Silvibacterium dinghuense: one gene and its partner. The protein of the gene in region 2 binds, or shares a complex with, the protein of the main gene of each other region. Links are inferred from orthologs where the notes say so. Each region holds a gene or a part of one and is shown on either strand. Other genes may lie near its edges. The genes, in order: trxA and trxB.

Region 1 (3,076 bases), on a different replicon or contig from region 2:
GAGTATCCGACCCAGGGAATGACCATGCTCCAGGCTTCGACGCAGCGGAAGCGATAGATACGGTCCTCGAGCGGGCGGAGCTTCATCAGGCTGTCGATATCGAAGGTCTTCTTCGTCTTGACCAGGCCCTCGACGCTGACTGTCCAGGGGCGGGTCTTCAGGCGCCAGGCATTGCGTGAGGGATCGCCTTTGTCGGTGCCGAATTCATAGAAATTGTTGTAATGGGTGATGTCGTTGTAGGCCGTCTCCGTGAGTCCCCTGCCGGAGAGCGGACTGGAGACCGTCGAGAGCTTGGTATCGGCATGGACTCCGTCTGGATGTGCGAGCCGTTCGAGGTCCTTGCCTGCAACCGCGGCTAAACCGGCTGCGCCGGCGGCGGCCATGAAAGCACGGCGATTCAGCCAGGAGGACTTCGGCGTGATCTCCGAGGAGGGAATCTCGCTTGCCTTCCTTATCCACATGGGCCTGTCTCCTTTGCATAGGGCGAATACGGCAAACCTGCTCTTGAGACGTTACACGGGCCTTCCTGGTTACGGCAGAATGGAAGGGGACTGCGGAGATTCTCCCGGCTCCAACCCGGCAGGGGCAATTCTCATCTTTTTGCATAGCAACCCAAGCGGAGAAGTGGCATGAACGAATGGAACCCGGCCGGAAAACATCTTTCGGCGCAAGAAAAAGACCGTTTGCGGCAAGCAGCGGAGATCCTGCTGCGTGCGCGGCGGGAGCGGACGCCGGTTGCGGCTCTGCCTGAAGATCTGGCTCCGCATGACCTGGACGAAGCCTATGCGCTGCAGTCGATTGTGGCCGAGGCATTGGGCCCGGTGCAGGGATGGAAGGTCGGCGCTCCTTCGCCCGAGGCGATGCCGCTTTTTTCGGCCATGCCGGCTTGGGGTGGATTCACCCCGTCGGGTGCCCATGTCTCGGAACACTTCCGGCGGCTGCGCGGGGTCGAGGGAGAGATCGCCTTCCTGATCGGCAGCGACCTGCCGCCGCGGAGCACCCCTTATACGCGCGAGGAAGTCATCGCGGCCATTGCCAGCGCGCATCCGGCGATCGAACTGTTGGAGTCGGCCTTCGAAGATCCGGACAAGACGCCGCGATTCTCGACGATCGGCGACCTGCAGTCGAATGGCGGCTTTATTTATGGGGCGGCACTTGAAGGCTGGCAGAGCGTGGATCTGACCAGGGAGTCGGTCTCAGTGGTGATCGACGGCGTGGTGCGCTTTGGAGGCACAGCCTCGAACTCGGCGGGCACCGACCTGCTGCGGCTGGTGACGTACCTCGCCAATGAGGGCAGCTATCGTACGGGCGGCCTGCGCGCGGGTGACTGGGTGACGACGGGAAGCTGGTCCGGCAAGGAGCTGGCGTTGCCGGGCTCGCGCGTGGACGTGGAGTTCTCGACCTTCGGGACCGTGACGTTGCACTTCTGAGAAGACTCCGATAAGAGCGTAAAACAGGGTTGCCCCATGTCTCAATGAGACATGGGGCAACCGGATTCTTCCTATTCAGTAGAGAACGGTCTCAGGCCCGCGACCAGCGGAGGCCGAAGGCGATCCGCCCTGCGCGCAGCAGTTTAGGCCTTGGCGGTCTCGACGAAACGGGAGAGGCTCTTCTCGATCGTCTCTTTGGGGACGTAACCGACGATCTGGTCGGCAACCTTGCCGTCCTTGAAGAGCAGCAGCGCGGGGATGCCGCGGATGCCATAGCGCATGGGGGTCGCGTTGTTGCGATCCACGTCGAGCTTGGCCACCTTCACCTGGCCGGCATACTGCGTCGCGAGCTCATCGACGATGGGAGCCAGAGCCTTACAGGGACCGCACCATGCCGCCCAGAAATCAACCAGAACCGGCTGCTCCGACTGCAGGACTTCCTGCTCGAAGTTTGTGTCCGTTACCTCAAGAATTCCTTGTCCCGCCATGCTCCTCCTTAGGGGGCCTGTTTGGCCCTCGCGACCGATGGACTATTCCATCAGTTTACCGGATGAGTAGATGCGGGAACGGAGCAAAAAGTCGCAGGAGGGGGATGCTGAGGGGATGGTCCGGTGCGGGATAGGACAGGCAACCCGAAACATGGAGCGTGCTTCTGATGCATACAAGCATAAGAAGACCCTAACGTTAGAGCGCCCGGGCCTCCTTTTCAGGAAACCCGAGCGCTAGAGCAGCCCTCCCCCAGAACTGCCCACGTGCTGAAGGTAGAGCTTTTGAACGCGCCCAGCAAGCAATCTTAGGTAATTTTAAGGTAATGCTTTCTATAGGTTACGTGCGTGGGAGGCTATCTTGCTCCGGTCTCTCCGGCGCCGGCTCCAAAACTGCACCGCAGAATCTCGGCTACTTCGCCAGACTGGGTGCGGCGGCGAATCTCGGCTTCCACCGATTCGAAGGCTGATTCCGATTCGAGGATCAGCAGGATGGCAGGACCGGCACCGCTGAGCGCAACGCCCAGCACGCCCGGCGTTCCAGCCAGCGATTCGAGCGCAGGGAGCAGCGGGCAAACCTGGGAGCGATAAGGCTGATGGATGCGGTCGCGCATGGCATCGGCTACGAGGTTGGCGCGGCCTGCGGCAAAGGCGGCCGTCAGCAGCGAAGCGCGCTGCAGATTGAAGACCACGTCGGCGCGGGTATAGCTTTCCGGCAGCACGGCACGCGAGGCAACCGTGGCGAGCGGCGCCGTGGGAATCACAACCAGTGCACGCCAGGCCTCGGGCAGACGGAAGCTGACGGTCTGCAGACGAGGGCCATCCCCATGATCCGCAGTCCAGGACCCGGCCACGAAACCGCCCAGCCAGCAGGCGGCGGCATTGTCCGGGTGACCCTCGAGCCGTACGCCCTCGGCGAGGATGCGGTCGCTGTCCCAGCCAAGCTGGCCGAAGTGCGCAGCGAGGGCTACGCCTGCGAGCCGCACGGCTGCAGAAGATCCCATGCCCATGCCGAGAGGAATCTCGTTATGGACACGCAGTGCAAGCGGCTGCACCTCTTTGCCGTTGGCCGCGAGGGTCTTGCGATAGACATCGAGCAGCAGGTTGCGGCCGAGCGATCCGCAGACCTCGGGATGACGGCCGGTGGCCTCGATGGAAAAC
Region 2 (3,303 bases):
GCAGACGGTGGGGTCGCTGGCGCCGGAGCCGTAGAGGGTATTGAGAACCGAGCCGTCGGCGTCGAAGATGACAGCGACCGGCCTGGTGGTGGCGGTGGGCTGGATGTCGGCGGGCTCGGAGAGGACGCCGCTGGTGTTGGTGACGTTGCTGCCGCTGACGTTCTCGGCCAGGTTGCCCTTGAAGGTGAGCTGGACGGCGGCGGTGGAGATGGCGTTCCAGATCGCGGCGGCGTTGGTCACGAGCGTGGTCGCCGGGCCGTTGGCCTCGGTGGCGCTGAGGGCGCCGAGATCGACGTAGTAGTTGACCTGCCCTCCGGACCAGACCACGGGCTGGCCGAGCGCAGAGGCGTTGAAATAGGCAGGGCCGGCGACCCAGCGCGGGCCGCCGGCGAGCGCAGGAGACGCGCCCAGGAGTCCGAGGATGCAGCCCACGGCGGCGCAGCAGAGCCGGATGAGGGCTCGGATACGGCGTGGGTTGCGTGGGGATGCAGCATCCATGACGGGCTCCGGTGTGCCGTCTGGGGACGGCGCCTGGGGCTATTCGGCCATGAATGGGGAGGGAGATAAGGGGAAAAGCGCGGGGTGCCGTGCGCTCCGAAACCGGATTGGGCGGGTTTTTGGTGTGGTTCGGATTTGGGAAGGACTGCTGCGCGCAGGGCGAATCGCCTTCGGCCCCCGCTCCCGCTGGTCGCGGGACTTGGCCGTCCCGGCGTTTCGCTTCGCGTGGCGCTCCCGCTGGTCGCGAACCTACGATCCTGCGAGCCCACATCTCGAACAGCGCGAGATGTGGGGCACCCGGGTTTTACGATCTATCTGAGCCCTGAGCCCTGAGCCCTGAGCCCTGAGCCCTGAGCCCTGAGCCCTGAGCCCTGAGCCCTGAGCCCTGAGCCCTGAGCCCTGAAAGCTAGATTTCAGGGAAGAAGTCGAAGAAGGCGTCGATGCTCTGGCGGAGCTGGGCTTCGATCTGCTCGCGGGTGCCTTCGAGCAGGTGCAGGGTGACGCCGGCCTGGTTGCCGTTCTGGAGGTTGACAGTGCCTTCGCCGACGGTCTTGATCTCGTCGGCCGGGAGCAGGCGCATGCCGTAGACGAGCGCGAGGTTGGCCATAATCGTTTCTCCTTTACTTGCAGTGAGAAGGGGCGGACAGCCATGATAGCTGCCCGCCCCGTTGCTTTTGCCTTTATTTAGCGGCCGTGCTCTTCGAGGTACTTCTCCACTTCGAGCGCGGCCATGCAGCCGGAGCCGGCGGCGGTGATGGCCTGGCGGTAGCGGCGATCCTGCACGTCGCCGCAGGCGTAGACGCCGGGAACGCGGGTGTGGACGTTGTCGCGGGTGACGATGTAGCCGTCGTCATCGAGGTCGATCTGCCCGGCGAACATCCTGGCGTTCGGCTCGTGGCCGATGCCCAGGAAGAGGCCGCTGATAGGCAACTCGGAGCGCTCGCCGGTGACGGTATCGCGCAGTTTCAGACCCTTGACTTCCTTGTCTTCGACGCCGATCACCTCTTCGACCGCGGTGTTGGTGCGGAAGGCAATGTTGGGGTGCGCCATGGCGCGCTCGAGCATGATGTGCGAGGCGCGGAAGTGTTCGCGGCGATGGAGCAGCGTGACCTTGGAGGCGAAGCGGGTCAGGAAGAGCGCTTCTTCCATGGCCGAGTCGCCGCCGCCGACCACTGCGATCTCCTTGCCGGAGAAGAAGAAGCCGTCGCAGGTCGCGCAGGAGCTGACGCCGTGGCCGATGAGGGCCTGTTCGGAGGGCAGACCGAGCCAGCGCGCCGATGCTCCCGAGGCGATGATGAGCGTGCGGGTGAGCACGGTCTCCTTGCCCAGGTTGAGCGTGAAGGGATGCTTCGACAGGTCGGCCGAGACCAGGTGCGCCATGCGGAACTCGGTGCCGAAGCGGGCGGCCTGCTGCTTCATGTTCTCGATGAGCTGCGGGCCCTGGATGCCCTCCGGCCAGCCGGGAAAGTTCTCGACCAGCGTGGTGATGGAGAGCTGTCCGCCGGGCTCATGGCCTTCGAGGACGAGGGGCTTGAGGTTGGCACGAGCGGCGTAGATGGCGGCGGTAAGGCCGGCGCAGCCGGAGCCGAGGATGACGGTATCGCGAATCTCAGACATAGCAGGACTTTCCGAATTGTAGCTGTAATTGGATGATCGGCGGGACGCTGGGATTCAGGACTGGCCGTCCAGGCCTTCCGCCTTCGGCACCCGCTCCCTTTGGTCGCCACTGCGCGTGGGGCGGATCGCCTTCGCGTGGCGCTCCCGTTGGTCGCGATCTGAGATGGTGGCCCATGCAAGCCTGGTTTTGGTTTGAGTGGGGCGGATGAGACCCGAGGGTTCCAGATCCAAGACTCTATCCTCTGTACTCTCGGGGTTATGATGGTGCGCGGGCGGACGCTCCAAGCCGGCCGCAAGGTCTCTCCGGGGCTACCCCGGGGCAACGTGTGGAATACAGCAGGCACCGCATGAGCCTCCCTGCACGCTGTGCAGATCCGCTCACGCAAAGTCAGACTCGTTGGAGCGTCCGCTGCAGCCTCTCTCCCATTCCAGCAACGAGTTTCTTTCCCTGGCGCATGCGCTTCTCTCTGCAGAGCAAGCGGTCGAGCCGCATCTGCAGATTCTCCGCACGGCGTTTCGCGCGGAGCCGCCGCCGGGACGGCTGAGACCGCTCGCGGTGCGTACGGTCGGGTGGGCATCGACGCGTCCGCGGCCACGGATACGAAGATTCATCGAGCAGCTCCGCGCCGAGCCGAGGCTTGTGCGGCTCATCGAGCGGCATGGGCTGCGGCAGCTTCCTCTTGTCTCCGTGCCGCTGCGCATGTTGCCGATTCCGGGAACGGCGCCGGTAGTGCTCGAAACCGCAGGCAGCCTGGCCGCATGGCTCGAGGTCGAGGCCGGGCAGCTGCTGTGGTTCGCCGATCTTCGGGACTGGAATCGTAAGGCCGGGGGCGATCGGCTGAAGCATTACACCTGCCGGGTGCTGGCGAAGCCGTACGGCGCCATCCGCCTGCTGGAGGTTCCGGGGCCGCGGCTCAAGAGCATGCAGCGGCGCATCCTGCGGGAGATTCTTGCGCCGGTTCCACCGCATCCGGCGGCGCACGGCTTCCGCCGGGGCCGCTCGATCGTCAGCTTCGCCGCGCCGCATGCAGGGCGCGAGGTTGTGCTTCGCATGGACCTCCGGGATTTTTTCCCTTCCATCTCCGGTCCCCGCGTGCAGGCACTTTTCCGCACGCTGGGCTATCCGGAGCCGGTGGCCGACCTGCTGGGCGGCCTGTGCACGGCGACCACGCCGCGCGGGGTCTGGCG

What was found.
Region 1: the proteins of trxB (region 2) and trxA are in contact, whole or in part, in a crystal structure (PDB 1F6M), measured with the Escherichia coli proteins. The link is inferred for Silvibacterium dinghuense from one-to-one orthologs.

The regions. Positions count from the first base shown.
Region 1 is NZ_SDMK01000001.1:878,196-881,271, reverse strand. What follows is about bases 247-3,008. They hold trxA (thioredoxin), read right to left. Parts: upstream 1,919-3,008; coding sequence 1,574-1,918; downstream 247-1,573. Other genes in these bases: thrB (homoserine kinase), read right to left, coding at 2,272-3,008; ESZ00_RS03395 (2-keto-4-pentenoate hydratase), read left to right, coding at 684-1,430; msrP (protein-methionine-sulfoxide reductase catalytic subunit MsrP), read right to left, coding at 247-461. Outside these bases: more of msrP, read right to left, coding at 1-246; more of thrB, read right to left, coding at 3,009-3,076. UniProt on the Escherichia coli protein: Participates in various redox reactions through the reversible oxidation of its active center dithiol to a disulfide and catalyzes dithiol-disulfide exchange reactions.
Region 2 is NZ_SDMK01000004.1:179,577-182,879, reverse strand. What follows is about bases 150-3,138. They hold trxB (thioredoxin-disulfide reductase), read right to left. Parts: upstream 2,116-3,138; coding sequence 1,183-2,115; downstream 150-1,182. Other genes in these bases: ESZ00_RS16925 (reverse transcriptase family protein), read left to right, coding at 2,513-3,138; ESZ00_RS16935 (allantoinase), read right to left, coding at 905-1,105; ESZ00_RS16940 (IPT/TIG domain-containing protein), read right to left, coding at 150-498. In the rest of the region: more of ESZ00_RS16940, read right to left, coding at 1-149; more of ESZ00_RS16925, read left to right, coding at 3,139-3,303.